DNA from 3 places in the Roseburia hominis A2-183 genome. Region 3 is predicted to be linked to each of the others. Evidence: predicted binding sites of a transcription regulator. Region 3 holds the regulator's gene; each other region holds the start of a gene.
What was found. Region 3 encodes Rex, which represses fermentation and respiration genes when NADH is low (regulators of the CRP and FNR family bind a similar motif). Its sites were predicted from a motif close to ATTGTTAANTANTTAACAAT; they were not measured.

Region 1: a site for Rex is predicted at 4,532-4,551, ahead of RHOM_RS02660 (acetyl-CoA C-acetyltransferase). Genes of this name have one in related genera too.
Region 2: a site for Rex is predicted at 4,678-4,697, ahead of RHOM_RS13400 (butyryl-CoA:acetate CoA-transferase). Genes of this name have one in related genera too.

What each region holds. Positions count from the first base shown of each region.
Region 1 is NC_015977.1:595,869-603,499, forward strand. It holds gene RHOM_RS02645 (helix-turn-helix transcriptional regulator) at 183-1,052, shown strand; gene RHOM_RS02650 (HD-GYP domain-containing protein) at 1,569-2,876, opposite strand; gene RHOM_RS02655 (cell wall hydrolase) at 3,031-4,185, shown strand; gene RHOM_RS02660 (acetyl-CoA C-acetyltransferase) at 4,638-5,822, shown strand; gene RHOM_RS02665 (3-hydroxyacyl-CoA dehydrogenase family protein) at 5,974-6,846, shown strand; gene RHOM_RS02670 (acyl-CoA dehydrogenase) at 6,878-7,631, shown strand, end outside.
Region 2 is NC_015977.1:2,986,287-2,993,917, reverse strand. It holds gene RHOM_RS13425 (sulfatase-like hydrolase/transferase) at 1-177, opposite strand, end outside; gene RHOM_RS13420 (metal-sensing transcriptional repressor) at 439-840, opposite strand; gene sdaAB (L-serine ammonia-lyase, iron-sulfur-dependent subunit beta) at 1,069-1,734, shown strand; gene sdaAA (L-serine ammonia-lyase, iron-sulfur-dependent, subunit alpha) at 1,824-2,696, shown strand; gene RHOM_RS13400 (butyryl-CoA:acetate CoA-transferase) at 3,314-4,654, opposite strand; gene RHOM_RS13395 (glycosyltransferase family 2 protein) at 4,767-5,837, opposite strand; gene RHOM_RS17605 (hypothetical protein) at 6,113-6,250, shown strand; gene RHOM_RS13390 (class I SAM-dependent rRNA methyltransferase) at 6,265-7,476, shown strand.
Region 3 is NC_015977.1:1,710,065-1,717,695, reverse strand. It holds gene RHOM_RS07690 (2-isopropylmalate synthase) at 118-1,500, shown strand; gene RHOM_RS07685 (GntR family transcriptional regulator) at 1,515-2,177, shown strand; gene RHOM_RS07680 (NADP-dependent isocitrate dehydrogenase) at 2,234-3,448, shown strand; gene abc-f (ribosomal protection-like ABC-F family protein) at 3,445-5,397, shown strand; gene RHOM_RS07670 (redox-sensing transcriptional repressor Rex) at 5,495-6,157, shown strand; gene RHOM_RS07665 (bifunctional ADP-dependent NAD(P)H-hydrate dehydratase/NAD(P)H-hydrate epimerase) at 6,266-7,631, shown strand, end outside.

The sequences.
Region 1 (7,631 bases), 1.1 Mb from region 3:
CTCCATGAAGAATGCTTTGATTTTTGCTAACATAATAATTTCCTCCTTTATTGAATTGGTACATTTTTGCTTGTTCATCAAAGGTTTTCCCTTTGACAGCTATTATAATACACGGAAATATGGTAATATTATAGATAAGATATTAGCAAAAAGTTGGGTGATATTGACTTTTAGGAGAAAAAATGGAAGAACAGAAAAATACATATGAAAATGTTACGCTCGAACCGGACGTCGGCTTTGATATCCGGTTTGTTACGATGGATCATAACTCTCCGTTTCACTGGCACCGGGAGATGGAGATTCTCTACATATTAAACGGGCATGCCACTGTGCATATGGAGGGTGAGGAATACGAACTGAATCCGTTGGACGCGGTTGTGATGGACTATGCCAGAATTCATGAAGTCATCTATGCGCTGCCGCAGACAATGGGAATCTGTATCCACGTGTCAAGGCAGCTTCTGCGGCGCTATCTGCCGGAGGCGGAACCTTTTGCGATCCGCTGCGCGGGACAGCGTCTCCGTCCAGGGCAGCAGGAATATTACAATGAAATCTGCGGGTATTTAAAAGAACTGACGGTGCTTTATGTGAATCAGAATGAGACGTACCGGTTAAAAAGCACGGCGCGGATTCTGGAATTGCTGGCATGTCTGGTGGAACATTTTTCGGAACCTGTCTCCATGGTGGCAACGCAGACGAGGGCGGGGAAGATGGAGCGGCTGGAGCAGATCTGTATGTATGTGGATCATCACTACAGGGAAGAAATGACGCTGCAGGAAGCGGCGGATGAACTGGGGCTCAACCGGGAATACTTCTGCCGGTTCTTTAAGCAGAGCACCGGCAGCTCGTTTATGCGCTATGTAAATCAGGTGCGGCTCAATTATATCTATCAGGATCTGCTGCACACGGACGATCCGGTACAGGAGATCATGGAGCGGCATGGCTTCTTTAATCAGAAGCTTTTTTACCGGATGTTCAAGGAGCGTTACCACTGTACTCCGCGCCAGGCGCGCCGGATGGCGGAAAACAATCCTTATGTGGAAGCAAAATAACCGCGCTGTATATGCAGGGGGGAGGATATAAGTTCCGGATGCAGCCCGGTGTGAAGCATCCTTGAAGCAAAATACGAGCATTTCTTCCACGTCGTGTTTGACATTTTATTCTGTGTCTTTGCCACGTTTTGACAATCCACAGGATGTGTCCGACAGGTTGCAGACAATGGGCGGACTTCCTGGTGTCCCTAATGTCATCGCTTCACAGACAATATAAAACCGCGCGAACCGAAACTCGCAGGCATCTGCTATTGAAGACACGGCAGATACCTGCTCAGACATCGGCTTCGCGCGGTTATGTTTTGTTCAGCGATGACAGTAAGGGACACACACGAAAGTCCTAAAATTGTCTGCAACCTGCGGACACACCTCGTGGAGTGCTCAAAACTTGGAAAGACACGGATCATCGAGAATGTCAAACACGATGCGGCTAGAAATGCCGGATTTGGCGGTTAGAATGCTTCACACCGGGCTGCATCCGGAACGATACGCCGTTCCCACCCTTCACATAAAATATTAAACCAGTTTCATGCGCTTGCGGGGAGCTTTCCTGATCGGGGAAGCGTCCTCTTCCGGCACTGGTGCGATGGGCGGAGGTGTAAGCACTCTGGCATTGTCCAAAAGATCATCCATGCTCTTCTTCTGGGCAGCTTTCTGCTTGCGCTGTGCGATGGCAAGCTTTTTCTGCCGGAAACGGTCAGCCGTCTCACGGATGTACTGGTCTGCGACAAAATGCTCGAGCGCCTCCTCGTCGATCGCAATCCGGTTGTCCATGGTTTTCATGATGTCCGTCACACGCAGGGAATCTCCGATGACCGGATCACTCAGATCGTAGATCATATTGTTGGAGAACTTTAAGATCATCGGGCGGGTAAAATCCGCGGCATTTTCCACGAGGACGAGCGCCTTCTCACCGTCGGAGAGATCAACGCACGCGCCGGTCGGGAGAATGTGGATGCATTCCGCCAGTGCGGCAACGACGCGCGGATTGTAGGTCCGGCTGTGTCTGCGCAAAAAAGACATCGCGGCAACCTCCGAGACCGGCGGATTGTTAATATTCATGGCGGTAAGCCGGTCAAACTGATCTGCCACCTTTAAAATATCACAGAGCAGACGTGTCTCCGGGGAAGGATCCTTGATCTTTAAGGTCTGACTCTTCTGGAAGATGAACTGCTGGATAATCTCTAAGGAAATCTTCGGAAGATTGCACTCCTCATAGCGCGGGCGGATTGATTCATAACCGCGTTCCAGATTCATCTGGATAAAATTCTGGTCGCTGTCCGAGAGGTCGTCGCCCTTGTCGAGGATGGCCTGCGGAACATACAGATAACCGAAATCATACAGCAGGGAAGCCGTGATCAGCGCCCGGATATCTTCTGCCGGGAGCTGCATCTCATTGGAGATCATTGCGGATAGGATACCGACACTGATCGAGTGTTTGTATACAAAGTCCGCGGAACTGCGGAGTGTCTGCGTAAAATTCAGCTTGTGGTCAAGACTGCCGTAATGCCGCTGGATATCATCGACCAGCGAGAGCAGTGTGGACGGGACAAGATTGTCGACAAGCTTGTCCATGTTGTCCTTTAACTTGAACATGTAGATGGTCTGGAACTGTTCAAACTCCAGATCTTCCCGCGAAAGCGGCGGCAGCGGTTCAGCCGGCTCCAGAATAAAAATGCCGATCAGACCAAAATTCTCAATACTGTTAATACCCTGGATCGTGAGCCTTGTATCCCGTTCGTATAACAGAACCCCCATCCTGTTGTAGATTGGCTTTGCAAGGCGCATACCGGGCTTTAGATCAGCAGTTTTGACAAATTGCATGCTTATCTCCCCCTCTTCCGGTATTGTCATACCAAAATCCTCTTTATCTTCCCTCTATGATAGCATATTGAAAGCTGAAATACAATCTGATATGATACTCTTAGAACCGGGGTTTTTGAAAGAAAATCCTACTTTTCCGGAGAAAGAGGTACTTATGATACAGATTCCGTGGAGACGCGTGGCGGGAGCAGCGCTGGTAATGTGCCTGCTTCTGGCAAATACATCTTATGCCGAGACGACACAGGACAACATAAATGATGCGAAGAATCAGATTGAGGATCTGAAAGATCAGAAAAAGGATGCCGAGGATACCGTCAATGACATCTCCGGCAAAAAGGATGCACTGGAGTCGGATCTTAGCGGGTTAAACGGTCAGCTTTCCGATATTGTCGCACAGATCAATGATCTGGAGGGGCAGATTTCGGACAAACAGGGGGAGATTGACCAGGCGAAGGAGGATCTGGCTGCGGCGGAGGCACAGTCTGCGAAACAGTATGAGGATATGAAGCTGCGGATTCAGTTCATGTATGAGAACGGAAGCACGCCGGTATGGCAGATGCTTGCGGAGGCGGAATCTTTTTCCGACTTCCTGAACCGCACGGAATATATTACCGACATCAACGCCTACGACAGAAAAAAGCTTGTGGAATACCAGGATCTGCAGGAGCAGATAGCCGCCCAGAAGGAAGATCTGGAGAGTGATATGACCGAGCTGGTGGCGATGCAGGATGACATGAAGAAAAAGCAGGCGAACGTCAGCAGTCTCATCAACACCACCAAGGCGAATCTGGCGCAGACACAGGAAGATCTGGCGGATGCGCAGTCCAACGTCGCGGACCTGGAGGATAAGATCAACCAGATGGTCGAGTACGAGAAGCAGCTGGAGATCCAGAAGGCGAAGGAGGACGCTGCGCGTCTGGCGGCGATTAAGGAGCAGGAGAAGGAGGATACCTCCACCGTGGTCTATGTGCCGACGGACAGTGACCAGTACCTGCTTGGAGCAATCATCCAGTGCGAGGCGGGCGGAGAATCCTACGACGGGAAGCTTGCGGTCGGAAGCGTTGTGATAAACCGTGTGAAGAGTTCGTATTTTCCGAACTCTGTCTCGGGTGTGATTTACCAGAGCGGTCAGTTCTCGCCGGTGGCGAGCGGCAGACTGGCGTATCGTCTGGAAGCGGGTGTGGACGGAAGCTGCCTTCAGGCGGCACAGGATGTGCTAAACGGCAATATTACGGTGGGCTGCCTGTATTTCAGACAGAATAACGGCATCATACAGGGAACCGTAATTGGAAACCATGTATTCTATTAGAAGTGAAAAAAGTGCGGAAAACCGCAGAATGGCAGCAGGGCGATTTTTGTGAAAAGTACACAAGAATCGCTTTGCTTTTGTTTGGAAAATAAAATTTGCATGATAAATTTTTAACAAAAAAAAGACTGTAAAACAGACGTATAGAGGGGGAAAAAGGAGCGTAAAGAAAACATTAGAAAGATGAAAAAAGAAGAAAGTTATTGCATTTAAGAGTGAAATATGGTAGCATGAAAAAGTATTAAAAAGCTAGTAAAAACGCCGATTATTTAAAATGCACCTTGTGAAAAAAAGAGGGAGAAACATAAATTTTAACTGCAAAGTTGAATTTATTTTTTTTAGCAAAAAGATTGTTAAAAAATTAACAGCGTTTTTCGGCAAAATTATTTTTTAAAGAGGAACAAATTCCCCGTACATACGGGGTTTTGTGTGTAAAACTGAAAGGAGAATTCAAAATGGCAAAGAAAGTAGTTTTAGCAGGCGCATGCCGTACCGCTATCGGCAAGATGGGTGGAGCACTGAGCAATACTCCGGCAGCGGAGCTGGGATCAATCGTAATCAAAGAGGCATTGAACAGAGCTGGCGTAAAGCCGGAGCAGGTAGATGAAGTATTGATGGGATGTGTTATCCAGGCAGCACAGGGACAGAACGTTGCACGTCAGGCTTCCATCAAGGCAGGACTTCCGATCGAAGTACCGGCAGTTACTCTGAACGTTGTATGTGGTTCCGGACTGAAATGTGTCAATGAAGCAGCTACTATGATTCTGGCTGGTCAGGCAGATATCGTTGTTGCAGGTGGTATGGAGAACATGTCCATGGCTCCTTATGCCATGACGAAGGCTCGTTTTGGATATCGTATGAACAATGCGACCATCATTGATACCATGGTAAACGATGCACTCACCGATGCATTCAACCACTATCACATGATGATCACAGCTGAGAACGTATGTGAGAAGTATGGTCTTACAAGAGAAGAACTCGATGAGTTCTCCGCAAACAGCCAGCAGAAGTGCGAGAAGGCAATCGCTGAGGGCAAGTTCGATGACGAGATCGTTCCGGTTCCGGTTAAGGTTAAGAAAGAGACCGTTATGTTCGCAAAAGATGAGGGACCGCGTCCTGGCACAACAGCTGAGTCACTGTCCAAGTTAAAATGTTGCTCCGGCAAAGAGGGCGGACTGGTAACCGCAGGTAACGCTTCCGGTATTAACGATGGTGCAGCTGCAATCGTTGTTATGAGCGAGGAGAAGGCAAAAGAGCTTGGCGTTAAGCCGATGGCAACATGGGTAGCCGGAGCACTCGGCGGAGTAGAGCCTGAGATCATGGGTGTCGGACCTGTTGCATCTACCAGAAAGGTACTTGAGAGAACAGGACTTACCATCGATGATATGGATCTGATCGAGGCAAACGAGGCATTCGCAGCACAGTCTGTTGCAGTTGCAAGAGATCTGAAGTTTGATATGTCCAAGGTAAACGTAAACGGCGGTGCAATCGCACTTGGTCACCCGGTAGGAGCTTCCGGATGCCGTATCCTTGTTACCTTATTACATGAGATGCAGAAGAGAGACGCAAAGAGAGGTCTTGCTACTCTGTGCATCGGTGGTGGTATGGGATGCTCTACCATCGTTGAGAGAGACTAATGCAGTTATGAGAACTTCTGAACCGGCGCCAGCCTGTGGGCGGCACCGGAGAAGTTCTTGCTTTGCGTAATAGGAATCTTTGTTCCTATTTTATTAAAAGGCATAGAATCAGTTATTAGAATATATATATGATATTTCAGGAGGTACAGACATGAAAGTTGGAGTTATTGGTGCAGGAACAATGGGACAGGGTATTGCAAAAGCATTTGCCCAGGTAGACGGATATGAAGTAGCACTCTGCGACATCAAGCAGGAGTGGGCTGACGGCGGAAAAGAGAAGATCAAGAAAGGCTATGCAAGACTTGTCGAGAAAGGAAAAATGACACAGGAAGCAGTAGACGGCATTCTCGCAAAGATTACCCCAGGTTTAAAGGAAGACCTTTGCAAGGATTGTGACCTCATCGTAGAGGCGGCTTTCGAGGATATGGGCGTTAAGAAGACTACATTCCAGGAGCTGGATAAGATTGCAAAGCCAGAGTGCATTTTTGCATCCAACACATCCAGCCTTTCCATCACAGAGATCGGCAACGGACTGACCCGTCCAATGGTAGGTATGCATTTCTTCAACCCGGCAGACCGTATGAAGTTAATCGAGGTTATCGCAGGTGTGAATACACCGGAAGAGACCGTTGAGGCGATCAAGAAGATTTCCGTAGAGATCGGCAAGACTCCGGTACAGGTAAATGAGGCAGCAGGCTTCGTTGTAAACCGTATTTTAATCCCGATGATCAATGAGGCAGCTTTCATTAAGATGGAAGGTGTATCTGATATCGCAGGTATCGATGCAGCAATGAAACTCGGCGCAAATCATCCGATGGGACCGCTTGAGTTAGGTGATTTTATTGGTCTGGATATCTGCCTTGCAATCATGGATGTTCTCTACAAAGAGACAGGCGACAGCAAGTACCGCGCATGCCCGTTAATCCGCAAGATGGTTCGCGGCGGCAATCTTGGCGCAAAGAGCGGCAAGGGATTCTATGTATACAATGCTGACCGTACAAAGACCCCGGTTGATGCTCAGTAAAATATAAGGTAATAATGGAGGAAATGATATCATGGATTTCACTTTAGACAAGAAACATGAAATGGCGCGCTCCCTGTTCAGAGAGTTCGCTGAGAACGAGGTAAAGCCTCTCGCTCAGGAAGTAGATGAGACAGAGGAATTCCCGGTTGAGAACGTGAAGAAGATGCAGAAGCTCGGCTTCATGGGCATCCCGGTACCGAAGGAGTACGGCGGACAGGGCTGTGACCCGCTCACCTATGTAATGTGCGTAGAGGAGCTGTCCAAGGTATGCGCTACAACAGGTGTTATTGTTTCTGCACATACTTCTCTCTGCATTGATCCGATTATGACCTACGGTACAGAGGATCAGAAGCAGAAATACGTTAAGCCGCTTGCAACAGGCGAGAAGCTCGGTGCATTCGCACTGACTGAGCCGGGTGCAGGAACCGATGCGCAGGGCGCACAGACCAAGGCTGTATTAGACGGAGACGAGTGGGTATTAAACGGCTCCAAGTGCTTCATCACAAATGGTAAGGTTGCAGATGTTTATATCGTAATCGCAATCACAAGCGTAACAGAGGATAAGAGAGGCAGAAAGAAGAAGAACTTCTCTGCATTTATCGTAGATAAGGGAGCTCCGGGCTTCTCCTTCGGAACCAAGGAGAAGAAGATGGGTATCCGCGGATCATCTACATACGAGCTGATCTTCGAGGATTGCAGAATCCCGAAGGAGAACCTGCTTGGCGTAGAGGGCAAGGGATTCCCGATCGCTATGCACACACTGGATGGCGGACGTATCGGTATTG
Region 2 (7,631 bases), 1.3 Mb from region 3:
AATTAACAGACAGGCTAATAAAAAGTGGAAAATAAGAGAATACTTATTAAGGAAAGCAATCCGTTTATAGTATTTTTCACTGTGTGGCTTCTTCTGCGGAAGAATGCTCTTCAGAGATTGAAGCTTACTGGAAAGCGGTGCAAGCTTTTCTTTTAGAATGTTAAATAATTTTTTCATAGAACCCTCCCAAAATGACTGTAGGCGGTGTGAAACACCGATACGCTCACGCGTGCAATATATGTGGGCAGCCGGGCTGCCGATTCTCCAGTGTAAAACTCCTGTAAAAAGGAAGTAAAGCTAAATTTCGATACTAAGAGAATATAGCGCTAATTGCATCAAAAATCAATCGGGAAGATGAATAAAAAAGGTTTAAGATTTCCTGGATTTCTATAAAATATGAATAAAAAATGAACAAACTATGTCCAAATGAAAAATGTATCACTTTACAAACTTGTCGATCGCGTCATTTAAGTCCCGGATGACCTGCTCATCCCCGGTTTCAACGGCGTCGACCAGGCAGTGGCTGATGTGATCCTCTAAAATGATTTTACCGATATTGTTGATGGCGGAACGCACCGCCGCAATCTGAACAAGCACTTCGCTGCAGTCCCTGTCGTCTTCGATCATCGTGCGGACGGCCTCCATATGTCCGATCGCACGGTTCATGCGGTTTAAGACCGCCTTGGTATTCTCGTGGTGATGCGGATGTGTGTGAGTGGAGCCGTGGGCATGAGTATGAACGGAGCCGCTGGCATGAGTATGAACGGTGTCGTCAGCATGCGTGTGAGTGGTGCCGTCGGTGTGTGTATGAGTGGTGCCGTCAACGTGCGTATGAGTGATGCCGTCGGCGTGTATATGTGTATTTGCTGTGGAAGTCTTCTGTGTTTTCATGGGATTCCTCCGATTCGTTGCATTTCATTCAGTGTATCATATTCTCCCGAAAAAAAACAGGTTGTCTTTTTTGTACAATGCTTATATAATAAGGAAAGAATTTGGCAGACAAGGGGGTATATCGGGGATATACCCCTTATTTTACGCGAAAAGCGCAAAGGAAGGAATAGAAAAAGGATGAATTTACTCGACATCATAGGACCTGTGATGGTAGGACCGTCAAGTTCACATACAGCGGGAGCTGTGAAGATCGGCAGAGTCAGCAGAAAGCTTTTAGCGGAGGAGGTTGCGGACGCAAAAATATATTTTCATGGCTCTTTTCTGGCAACGGGCAAGGGACACGGTACGGATAAGGCGATCCTGGCAGGACTGCTCGGGATGCAGGTGGATGATCCGAGAATCCCGGAGAGCTTTACGATGGCAAAGGAGTCTGGGATGAGTTTTACACTGGAGGGGATTGATCTTGGAGATGTACATCCCAACTCGGTCAAGATGAATCTGACCGGAAAATCCGGCCGTACGCTGGAAGTCATTGCGGCGTCGGTAGGAGGCGGACAGATCCGGATCTGCGAGCTGGACGGGCTGACAGCGAATTTCAGCGGGGATTATCCGACCCTGATCGTGCACAACATCGACCAGCCAGGGCATGTGGCTGAGGTGACTTCGATGCTGGCGCACAAGTCGGTAAATATTGCTACGATGCAGCTTTACCGCGAGAGCCGGGGCACCAGGGCGGTCATGGTCATCGAGTGCGACAGAGAGGTGCCGGGAGAGGCAATCGAGTGGCTGGAGCATCTGGAGGGAATTTTAAAGGTTACCTACTTAAGCATGCTGGAAGCATAGATACATCAGATGGGCAGAAAGATGCAGCGTATGTGACGGGAAGGCGGTGTGAACCGTCTGGATGATAGAAAAACAGAGGGAGGATGACAATGTACCGATCATTGGAGGAACTGTGCCGGATGGAGAGAGAGACCGGGAAGCCTTTTTGGAAAATTGTGCAGGAGGATGACTGCGTGGAGCAGGGCATCAGCGCAGAGGAGTCGTTTGCACAGATGCGCGGGATGTACCAGGCAATGCAGTATGCAGATGCACATTACGATGAGACGTTAAAGTCAGCAAGTGGACTGGTCGGAACAGAGGGAACCAGGATGAAGCGGGCGCGGGAGGCGGGAACGCTGCTCTGCGGAGACTTTATCGGAAAAGTGATGGAAAAAGCGCTGAAGACCAGCGAGTCCAATGCCTGCATGAAGCGGATCGTGGCGGCACCGACCGCAGGCTCCTGCGGTGTGGTACCGGCAGTGTTTTTGAGTGTGCAGGAGGAGCGCGGTTTTTCTGAGGAGTGTATGGTGGAAGCCCTGTACGTGGCAGCCGGAATCGGCGGCGTGATTGCAAACCGGGCGTTTTTGGCAGGCGCGGCAGGCGGCTGTCAGGCGGAGATTGGTTCGGCTTCCGCGATGGCGGCAGGTGGTGTGACGTATCTTCTGGGCGGCGGTGCAGATGAGATTGCCAATGCAGCGGCGCTGGCGCTTAAGAATCTGCTTGGACTGGCATGCGATCCGGTGGCGGGACTTGTAGAAGTTCCGTGTGTGAAGCGCAATGTCATGGGAGCCGTGAATGCCATGACTTCTGCAGATATGACGATGGCGGGGATCTTCAGTAAGATTCCGCCGGATGAAGTGATTGACGCGATGCGCAGTATCGGGCGCAGCATGAATGAGGATATCCGTGAGACCGGAAAAGGAGGGCTTGCGGGGACGCCGACCGGGGTAGAGATCCGCGACCGGATGGCTGGAACCCTGTAGACAACCGGTTAGTGCCGGAGGACGGCTGACAGATGGGAAGTGGAATGGTAACAGGATTGACAGGATCTGAAGGGGAAGAATCATCCTGTTCCAGAATGGAAGCAGGCGTGGAGAATCGTTGGAGCAAAATACGTGAATTTCTTGCATGCCGCTTTTGACATTATATTCCGTGTCTTTGCCACGTTTGGACAATCCACAGGAGGTGTCCGGCAAACCGCAGACAATGGGCGGACTTTCTGGTGTCCCTAAGGGCACCGCTTCACAGACAATATAAAACCGCGCGAACCGAAACTCGTTGGCATCTGCTATTGAAAATAAGGCAGATGCCAATTCAAACATCGGCTTCGCGCGGTTATGTTCTGTTCAGCGGTGCCCGTAAGGGACACACACAAAAGTCCTAAAATTGTCTGCAGGTTGCGAACACCTTCTGCGGAGTGTTCCAAACTTGGAAAGACATGGATCATCGAAGATGTCAAAAGCGGCATGCTTAGAAATTCCGTATTTGGCGATTGGATTCTCCACGCCTGCTTTCATCTGGAACATGGCTGTTCTTCTGGCCTCAGATAGTGAAACTATATGCAACATTCCACGTCCCGTCCGTCAGTCGTCCTCCGGTACTAGCGGTTGCTTCTTCTCCAGATGTGCATCTGCTCCGCCTCTTTGATGAGGTCGTCGCGGAAATCGGGATGCGCGATCGAGATCAGAGCCTCGGCTCTCTGCCAGGTAGACAGACCCTTTAAGTTCACCTTGCCGTATTCGGTTACAACATAGTGTGTATTCGGTCTTGCGTCGGTAACGATGGAACCGTTTGCCAGCGTCGGGCGGATACGGGACTGCACCTGACCGTCCTTGGTCTTGAAGGTAGAGGATAAGCAGATAAAGCTCTTGCCGCCCTTGGACAGATAAGCTCCGAGCACGAAGTCAAGCTGTCCGCCTGCGCCGCTGATCTGCTTGATGCCTGCAGACTCTGCATTTACCTGACCATAGAGATCAATATCCACGGCATTGTTGATGGAAATAAAGTTATCCAGTGCGGAGATCGAGCGGATGTCGTTCGTGTAGTCGACCGGAGCGCTCATCAGTTCCGGGTTGTCGTCCAGATAATCGTACATTTTCTTGGTGCCGGCGCCGAAAGCGTAGGTCTGGCGGTAACGGTCGATATTCTTTTTGGAACCGTTGATCTTACCTGCCTTTGCAATATCGACAAATGCATCCACGTACATCTCAGTGTGAACGCCGAGATCCTTCAAGTCGGACTCTGCAATCAGGGAACCGACAGCGTTTGGCATGCCGCCGATACCGAGCTGTAAGCAGGCACCGTTCGGAATCTCATCGACGATCAGCTTTGCGACAGCCTTATCCACATCTGTAGCAGGACCGCCTGCACCCAGTTCACCGATTGGCGGGTTGGAGCCTTCCACGATGTAGGTGACATCGGAAATGTGGATGCCACACTCGGTACCGCCGAGGCAGCGTGGCATATTTTCATTGACTTCTACGATGATGTGCTTTGCGCGCTCGCACATTGCACCCAGATGTGAGGCACTCGGACCGAAGTTAAAGTAGCCGTGCGCATCCATCGGAGCAACCTGGAACATGGCAACGTCATCCGGGCAGTCAAGCTCGCGGTAGTAGCGCGGCAGCTCGGAGTAGCGGATCGGACAGTAGTAAGCCACGCCTCTGTTTATCATCTTGCGCTCGATACCGGACATATGCCAGGAGTTCCAGCAGAAATGCTCACCTGCATCCTCACGTGCAAAAACAGCCAGCGGCTTCATCAGGATACCGCCGCGCAGCTTGACGTCTGTCAGTTCGTCGGTGCGCTTTGCGAGAGCCTGATCCAGTGCGTCAACGGTGTTGGTGCACCAGCCGTAATCTACCCAGTCTCCGGATTTGATGAGCTTTACCGCCTCATCTGCGGAGACAAGCTTCTGTTTGTATTCTTCACGAAAATCCATCTCAAATACCTCCCACACAAAAGATTGTTAAAATTTTACCATAGTTTCATCCTATCACTTTATGTCGTATTTTACAAGCCCTGCCGGAGCGTATTTCCGGAGATTTGTAAGATCAGGTCTCCTCCGGCATCCGCCAGTCTCTGGAAGCCTCCCGGTATTTGTCGAGCATCATTTCGTACTGGATGGTAAGCGCTGTGTCGGAAGGAATTTTGGCTTCCTCCCCGGCGAGGAGCGTCTCGTAACATTCGACAAGACCGAGCAGCGGAAGATCCCCGCTTGTGTGAACGTCCAGGATGCTTTCCGTCTCATAGGCGGCATTGTAGAACCAGAGAACCGCTTCCGCGTAGTCGCGCTGTCCCACAAAATAGGTTCCCAGTTCGTAGCAGATTTCTGCGCACGGTGTGGTGAGCATGTCCTTCATGGTCAGCTTGAAAAATTCGTTCTTGTTATCCTCCATGCGGTAAATCCGGGCGAGGACGCATGCAGCTTCCTTTCGGGCGTCATCTGCCGGGTCATTGTCGAAAATGAGCTGGAAGATCGGTTTTGCATCGGTAAAATCCTTTTTGTCGCCAGTCTTTAGAAGTTCTTTGGCATACATGGTACGGATTTTCGGGGAAAATTGTCCGTCGTGTTCAAACGCTTTGATGAAGATGGAGAAGTCGCGCTTGCTGTGCAGGGACTGCGGACAGTGCAGAATCTCCACATCGCTGTCAAAAGTGACCGGCGTTAAGCGGACGGTCTCGTGAATTGGATCGATCCAGGTAAACGTGCGCAGTCTGCGGAACAGCTTTGGACGGTATTCCTTTTTTGCATTCAAAACGGTATCGAATGTGCCCTGCGTCACATACTTCATCTGTACAATCTCGATCTCAGGCAGAAGGGCATCTTTAAGACGGAGAAAACGCTCGCGGTTTGCGTCGTCAAGAATTTCATCGGCGTCGGCGGTGTAGATATATTCCATCGTTGCTTTGGAAAAGGAAAAATTGCGCGCGGCGGAAAAGTCGCTGGTCCATTTGAAATCGTAGATCCGCGAGGTGTACTGTGCGGCAATTTCTTTCGTGTTGTCGGTGGAGCCGGTGTCTACAATGATGATCTCGTCCATGAGATCGGCGATGCTGTCCAGACAGCGCGCCAGCACTGCGGACTCATTTTTTACAATCATACATAAACTGATAGTTGCCATAGTTTCTCCTTTGTGGGAGGCAGTGATATGCCGCTGCCCCGTGCGTGATAACTTCTATCCTAAGTATAACGCAGCGGGGGATGGCAGGCAAACAGGAAAATAAATTGTCGTGGCAAGATGGAAGGTTCTGTGCTAAAATGAGCGGTGGTTATGTCTGCAGGGCGGACGGAAGACAGATGGAAACGGAGTATACAGATAAATGAGACAAAAAGAACAATTTATGCAGAAGACGATCGTCGTGTGGCAGCCCGGGAAATGTTGCAGTCTTCGGGTTTATGAATCCGGTGTGTGGTGTGATCCTGTCCGCAGTTCTGCTCGGTGAGACGGACAGCTTAAGTGTGATGCCGGTGGCTGCGCTGGTGCTGGTATGCATGGGAATTTACATTGTAAACCGACCGGAAAAGACAGAATAAAAAAGGAGGAACCTATGAGCGCGATTGTTACATTAAAAAAAGGTGAGGGAAGAACCATCAAAGCCGGAGGAATGTGGGTGTTCGACAATGAGATTGACACGGTGACCGGAACATTTGAGAACGGCGAAGTGGTGCTGGTACACGATTTTGACGGTTATCCGATGGGAAGAGGTTTTATCAACGTCAATTCCAAGATCCGGGTCCGGATGCTGACAAGAAAGATCGATCAGGAAATAGACCGCGCATTTTTGCAGATGCGTGTGCAGAATGCATGGGATTACCGCAAGACGACGGTGGACACCTCCTCCTGCCGCGTGATTTTCGGGGAGGCGGATTTCCTGCCGGGACTGGTTGTAGATAAATATGAGGACGTGCTGGTCGTGGAGTGCCTGGCGCTTGGAATGGAGCAGTTCAAGGAGACGATCGTGGAACTTTTAAAGGAGACTCTGGTGAAGGATGGCATCTGCATCCGTGGCGTTTACGAGAGAAGCGATGCGAACGAGCGCACGAAGGAAGGCTTGCCGAAGGTAAAGGGATTTATCGGCGGGGAGTTCGACACGAACGTGGAGATTGTGGAGAATGGCGTTCATTATATGGTGGACATCGTGAACGGACAGAAGACCGGATTTTTCCTGGATCAGAAGTACAACCGCCTTGCCATGCAGCGGATCTGTAAGGGGAAAAAGGTTCTGGACTGTTTTACACACATGGGAACGTTTGCCTTAAATGCAGGAATTGCGGGCGCCGCAGAGGTCACGGGACTTGATATTTCCGAGTATGCGGTGGAGCAGGCGCGGGAGAATGCGCGTCGGAACGGGCTGGAGGACACGGTGCAGTTCCGCTGTGCCAATGTGCTGGATGAACTGCCGAAGCTGGCACAGAGCGGCGAGCAGTACGACGTCGTGATTCTTGATCCGCCGGCATTCACGAAGTCGCGTCAGGCGACGAAAAATGCAATTAAAGGTTACCGTGAGATTAACATGAAAGGCCTAAAGCTTGTGAAGGACGGCGGCTATCTTGCCACCTGTTCGTGTTCACACTTTATGACACAGGAGCTTTTGGAGAAGACCGTGAAAGAAGCAGCAAAGGCGACGCACAGGAGACTCCGGCAGGTAGAATTCAGAACGCAGGCACCGGATCATCCGATTCTCTGGGCAAATTCGGCGAATGTGCCAGAGAGCTATTATCTGAAGTTTTTTATCTTCCAGGTGGTAGACGAACGCTAAGCGTTCGTGATGAAAAGTAAGCGGCTGAAAGTGGCGGAAATGCTTGATTTACAAGGGGTGGAAGGTGTTTAGTGCTTAGCTTGCAAACCTCGTAAAATATCGCAAAATATCGTATCACAGTGGTATAAAGTGGTAAGAAAAGTGGTAAGTCTGAG
Region 3 (7,631 bases):
GTATAATTGTATACAATTATGCAAGCGGTTATTTATGCAATGATCAAGAAAGATTATACGACGGAGAGAAGCCGTGAAGGAACCGCCGCATTGGATGATGGCAAAAGGAGTGCAGCTATGAGAGAAGTCGTAATGAATAAGAAAACGAACCTGCTACAGTTGGAAGAGCATTTTTATCAGCTCGTGGATGTGGAAGAGCCGAACGTATTCCACAATCTGTTCCCGTACAGTGAGATACCGAAGATCGCATTCAATGATCGTATTGTCCCGCACAACATGCCGGAGAATATCTGGATTACCGACACGACGTTTCGGGACGGTCAGCAGTCGAGAGCTCCTTATACAACGGAGCAGATTGTAACGATCTATGACTATCTGCATAAGCTGGGCGGTCCGAAAGGACTGGTCCGTCAGAGTGAATTTTTCCTATATAGCAAGAAGGACAGGGATGCGGTCTACAAGTGCCTGGAAAGAGGATACAAGTTCCCGGAGGTTACGAGCTGGATCCGTGCAAGCAAGCAGGATTTCCAGCTGGTGAAGGACATCGGACTCAGAGAGACCGGTATTCTGGTAAGCTGCTCGGATTATCATATTTTTTATAAGATGAAGATGACCAGACGTGAGGTCATGAATCTGTACCTGAGCGTGATCCGCGAGTGCCTGGAGACGGGAATCAGTCCGCGCTGCCATCTGGAGGACATTACGAGGTCGGATATTTACGGGTTTGTCATTCCGTTCTGTGTGGAACTGATGAAGCTGATGGATGAGTACAAGATCCCGATCAAGATCCGCGCGTGCGATACCATGGGATACGGCGTGAATTTCCCGGGTGCCGTGATCCCACGGAGCGTGCCAGGTATTATTTACGGACTGACCACCCATGCCGGCGTTCCGTCGGAGTTGATTGAGTGGCATGGCCACAATGATTTTTACAAGGCGGTCAATAACTCCACAACCGCATGGCTTTACGGCGCAAGCGGCGTTAACTGCTCCCTGTTCGGTATCGGAGAGCGCACCGGAAATACACCGCTTGAGGCGATGGTCTTTGAGTATGCGCAGTTAAAGGGAACACTTGACGGTATGGATACAACGGTCATTACAGAACTGGCAGAATACTTTGAAAAAGAACTCGGCTATGTACAGCCGAGCCGCACACCGTTTGTCGGAAGCAACTTTAATGTGACGAGAGCGGGAATTCATGCAGATGGACTGCTCAAGAACGAGGAGATTTACAACATTTTTGATACGGGGAAATTCTTAAACAGACCGCCTCTTGTATCGGTGTCCAACACATCGGGTCTTGCCGGAATTGCACACTGGATCAATTCGTACTATCATCTGCCGAAGGAGAAATGGGTCGATAAGAATTCGGATCTGGTTAAGAAAATAAAAGTCTGGGTGGATGCACAGTATGAGGACGGACGTGTGACGGTACTTACGGATTCCGAACTTGTGGAAGAGATCGGAAAGTGCTGCAAAGAGCTGAACATCACGATATAGCATGAGGTAAATAGATGAGTGAGGATAATTATTCGCTGAGTTCGCGCGTGTTTCACACAATACGTGAAAATATACTGTCCGGGAAATATGCGACGGACGAGGAATTAAAAGAAAAATCCATCGGAGAGGAACTGGGTGTCAGCCGGACTCCGGTCAGGGAGGCACTGCGCCAGCTGGAACTGGAGGGTCTTGTGACCATCATTCCGAACAAGGGAGCATATGTCGTCGGAATCTCCCAGAAGGATATCCGCGATATTTATGAGATCCGCTCCAGGCTGGAGGGACTCTGCGCGAGGTGGGCGTGCGATAACATCACAAAGGATCAGCTGGATGAGCTGGAGGAGAACATTTATCTGTCCGATTTCCACTCGTCCAAGGGAAATTCCGAGCAGGTGGTGGAGCTTGACAACAAGTTCCATGAAATTTTATACGATGCGTCAGGCAGCAAGGAGCTGCGCCACATCCTGAGGGATTTTCACCACTATGTGCAGCGCGTGCGCAAGGTGACGCTCGCCGTGCAGGAGAGAGCGGTCAATTCAAATGAGGAGCACCGCAAGATTGTGGAGGCGCTAAAGCAGCATGACGGGGCCAGGGCGGAAGAACTGGCGGACGCACATATGCGCAACACCATTAACAATATGGATCATTACGGCTGGGACAATCTGCTCAAGCAGTAAGAGCGGAAGATGCCATGTCAGATAGAACAGAATCACAGCACAGAAAGGAAGCAGCCATGGAAAAAATCAAAATGACAACGCCACTTGTAGAGATGGACGGAGATGAGATGACACGGATTCTCTGGAAAATGATCAAAGACGAACTGTTGTATCCGTTTATCGATCTTAAGACGGAGTATTATGATCTCGGACTGGAACACCGCAATGAGACGGACGATCAGGTTACCGTAGATTCTGCAAATGCAACGAAAAAGTACGGGGTTGCTGTAAAATGTGCGACGATCACGCCGAATGCCGCCCGTATGACGGAGTATCATCTCAAGGAGATGTGGAAGAGCCCGAACGGAACAATCCGCGCCATGCTGGACGGAACGGTGTTCCGTGCACCGATTATTGTCAAGGGGATCGAGCCGTGCGTGAAGAACTGGAAAAAGCCGATCACGATCGCGAGACATGCATACGGCGACGTCTATAAGGCGAGCGAGATGAAGATTCCGGGACCGGGCAAATGCGAACTGGTCTACACGGCGGAGGACGGAACCGAGACAAGAGAGCTGATCCACAATTTTACCGGTGCGGGCGTGGTGCAGGGACAGCACAACCTCTGCAATTCCATCGAGAGCTTTGCGAGAAGCTGCTTTAACTATGCGCTTGACACAAAGCAGGATCTGTGGTTTGCAACCAAGGATACCATCTCCAAAAAATACGACCACACCTTCAAGGATATTTTCCAGGAGATTTATGACAGCGAGTATGCGCAGAAGTTCAAAGATGCCGGAATCACATATTTCTACACACTGATTGATGACGCGGTGGCGCGTGTGATGAAGTCGGAGGGCGGCTATATCTGGGCGTGCAAGAACTATGACGGCGATGTGATGAGCGATATGGTATCCAGCGCGTTCGGTTCGCTGGCAATGATGACCTCCGTGCTTGTCACACCGGACGGAAAGTACGAGTACGAGGCGGCGCACGGAACCGTACAGCGCCATTACTATAAGCATCTGAAGGGGGAGGAGACCTCCACGAACTCCGTCGCAACCATTTTTGCATGGACGGGCGCACTCAGAAAGCGCGGAGAACTGGACGGCAGTCACGAGCTGGAAGAGTTTGCCGACAAGCTGGAAAAAGCTTGTGTTAAGACCATCGAGGATGGTAAAATGACAAAAGACCTTGCGCTGATCACAACCATTTCTAATCCGGTTGTATTAAACAGTGAAGATTTTATCAAGGCAATTCGCAGCACGTTAGAAGGAATGTTATTGTTATGATTTTATCCTGTCAGAATATTTCCAAGTCATTCGGGACAGACGAAATTCTCAAAAATGTAAGTTTTCATATCGAAGCAAATGAAAAAGCAGCGATTGTCGGCATCAATGGTGCCGGCAAGTCTACGCTACTTAAAATTATTATGCAGAAAGAGACGCCGGATACCGGTGAGGTGATCCTTGCAAAAGACGCCACCATCGGCTATCTGGCGCAGTATCAGGATGTGTCCGGGCACCGGACCATCTACGAGGAAGTCCTTGACGCAAAGAAGAACATCATCGAGATGGAGGAGCGTCTCCGCGGGATGGAGGCGCAGATGAATGCGCTCACAGGGCAGGAGCTTGAAGCGCTTCTGGACGGGTATCACCGGTTGAGCCACGAGTTTGAACTGCTGGGCGGCTATACCTACCGCAGTGAAGTGACGGGAATCTTAAAGGGACTTGGCTTTGTGGAGAGTGAATTTGACCGGCAGATGAGCGAACTTTCCGGCGGACAGAAGACGCGCGTGTCACTGGGCAAGCTCCTTGTGACAAAGCCGGATGTCCTGCTTTTAGACGAGCCGACCAACCATCTGGATATGGAATCGATCCAGTGGCTGGAGGGATTTTTGATGAACTATAAGGGAGCGGTCGTGATCGTGTCGCATGACCGCTATTTTCTGGACCGCGTCGTCACCAAAGTGGTGGAGATTTTCCAGCATCAGGGGTATGTCTACCAGGGAAATTACACGGAATTTGCGAAGAAAAAGGCGAAGATCCGGGAAGATCTGTTAAAGCAGTATTACAACCAGCAGCGGGAGATTAAGCACCAGGAAGAGGTCATCACAAAGCTCAAGTCTTTTAACCGCGAGAAATCGATTAAGCGGGCGGAGAGCCGTGAAAAGATGCTGGATAAGATCGAGCGTCTCGAAAAGCCGACGGATGAGAACACGGACATCCATATTGTGCTCGAGCCGGATGTGACAAGCGGTAATGATGTTCTTACGGTGGAGCATTTAAGGAAAGCGTTCGGAACACATACGCTGTTTGACGATCTCTCTTTTGAGATTAAGCGTGGGGAGCGCGTGGCGCTGATCGGCAATAACGGAACCGGCAAGACGACGATTCTTAAGATCATCAACGAACTGCTTCTGGCGGACGGCGGAACCATCGTGCTCGGGTCGAATGTGCACATCGGGTACTACGATCAGGAACATCAGCTGCTCCATATGGAGAAAACGATCTTTGAGGAGATTGCGGATGACTATCCGCAGTTAAACCACACGAAGATCCGCAATGTCCTGGCGGCGTTTTTATTTACGAACGATGATGTATTCAAGCGGATTGCAGACTTAAGCGGTGGGGAGCGCGGGCGCGTCTCCCTTGCCAAACTGATGCTTTCCGATGCGAATTTTCTGATTCTGGATGAGCCGACCAACCATCTGGACATCACATCCAAAGAGATTTTGGAGTCGGCGTTAAACCAGTACACCGGAACCGTCTTTTTCGTGTCGCACGACCGTTATTTTATCAATCAGACCGCAACCCGGATTCTGGATTTGACGGGAGGGACGATTGTCAACTATATCGGGAATTACGATTACTATCTGGAAAAACATGACGAGCTGACCCGGATCTATGTGGAGGCGGAGCCGAAGGCGCAGGCGGCGCAGATGACGGAACAGACCGTGGCGCAGGACGGAAGTGGAACAGACAAGAAAGCGGACTGGCAGACGCAGAAAGCCGAGCAGGCGCGCATCCGCAAGCTTGAGAATACGCTAAAGAAGGCGGAAGAGCGCATTGCCGAGCTGGAGGATCTGATCGCCGGCATTGATGAGGAGTGCGCAGATCCTGCCAATGCAACCAATTCCGCGAAGCTCGGCGAGCTGACCGGCAGACAGAATGAATACCGGAGCGAGCTGGAAAAATGCTACGAGGAATGGGAGCAGGTATCGATGGAGCTTGAGTCGTGAGGGATGCCGTCTGGTTGTTAAATTTTTGACACATTGACAGATATCTGGTTTATCACTATAATAAAAGAGATGTTTTGATAGAAAGGTGGGCATCACCATGCAGGAAAAAGAAATATCACAGGCTGTCATTCGTCGAATGCCGCGGTATTACAGATATCTGGGAGAATTGCTGGACGCCGGGGTAGAACGTATTTCTTCAAATGATCTGAGCCTCAGGATGAATGTCACCGCATCCCAGATTCGTCAGGATCTCAATAATTTTGGGGGATTTGGCCAGCAGGGATATGGATATAACGTAAAATACCTATATGAGGAAATCGGCAAGATTCTAGGACTGAACCAGCAGCACAATATTATCGTGATCGGTGCCGGAAATCTCGGGCAGGCACTCGCCAATTACGTGAAGTTTGAAAAGCTTGGATTTATGATCATCGGACTGTTCGATGTCAATCCGGCGTTGGACGGTGTGACTGTGCGCGGGATCAAGATCCGTATGCTGGATGAGCTGGAAGATTTCTGTAGAGAGAACAAAGTAGACATTGCAGCGCTTACCATGCCGAAGGAAAAAGCGGACGCCATTGCCAACCGTCTGGTCGGTCTTGGCATTCATGCGATCTGGAATTTTGCACATGTGGATCTGGAATTGATCAATAAGGACGTTGTTGTGGAAAATGTCCATCTCTCGGACAGCCTGATGCAGTTATCCTACAATATTGTGAAGAATCAGCGCGCCAAAGAGAACAGCCGTCAGACAGATTAAAAGAGGTCCTGCATAGCAGGATCTCTTTTTTACTCTATAGGGAACTTTGTTCCAGTGTTTTACTGAAATAAAATGCCGGGTGTGATGCCGGCAGGCGGGAGGGAAAAGATGCGATATATCGTAAACAGCCGGGAGATGAATCTTTATGACAGCCGGACAATCGAGGAATTTCATATGCCGCAGGCAGTGTTGATGGAGCGGGCGGCGTTTTCCTTTGTGGAGACACTGCGCCGGGAAAAACGGAATACGTCAAGAACACTCGTCGTCTGCGGCAGCGGCAACAACGGCGGAGACGGCTATGCGATCGCCAGAATACTCATGCAGGCGGGAAACACCGTCGATGTATTGGAAGCGCCGCACACAGGAAAAGCGTCCGTCGGCAATCAGCTCCAGAAGAAGATCTTTCTTGCGTACGGCGGTAAGATCCTCACGGAATTTCCGGAGGGGAAGTCCTACACGCTCGTGATCGACGCGGTATTCGGCGTGGGATTATCGCGCAGTGTGGAGGGAGAATACGCATCGTTAATCGACCGGATGAATGCCATGGAAGGGGCGAAGGCGGCGGTTGACATTGCTTCCGGCATTTCGGCGGACAATGGAAATGTGCTGGGAACCGCTTTCCGGGCAGATCTGACGGTCACATTCGCGTTTGAAAAGGTGGGATGCCTGCTGTGGCCGGGCAATCAGTACGCCGGGAAAGTCGTTGTGGCGGATATCGGGATTACGCCGGATGCATTCGGGGAGCGCAAACCGGCGGTGGCAGCGTTAGAAGACGCGGATCTGTCCCTTCTTGCCGCAAGGGAGAGCCACTCCAACAAGGGAACGTTCGGCAGACTTCTCGTGATTGCCGGAAGCCAGGGAATGTCCGGAGCGGCATATCTTTGCGCGAAAGCCGCATATGCAAGCGGCTGCGGGCTGGTGCGCATTTTTACACCGGAGGAAAACCGCGCCATTTTACAGACGCAGCTTCCGGAGGCGGTAATCACGGCATATTCCTCCAAAAAGGCGGAGGCGCCGCAGCTTTTGGAGGCAATGAGCTGGGCGGACACGATCGTGTGCGGACCGGGGATCGGCACGCCGGATACGGCTGCGGGGATGGTTCGCACAGTGATCAAGAATGCGGCGGTTCCGGTGCTTTTGGATGCGGACGCGCTGAATGTGATTGCAAAAGATACAAACCTGCTGCTTCTGCCGCACACGGAACTCGTGGTGACGCCGCACCTTGGAGAGATGAGCCGGCTGACGGGGGATTCGGTGGCGTATCTGCAGAATCATCTGATTGAGGCGGCGGATGAATTCGCAAGACAGTATAATGTGATCTGCGTCTTGAAGGACGAACACACGGCTACCGCGATTCCGTACAGCCAGACATGGCTGAATGTATCCGGCAATGCCGGGCTTGCAACGGCGGGAAGCGGGGATGTCTTAAGCGGTATCATCGGCGGACTGATGGCGCAGGGAATCCGTGTGGAGC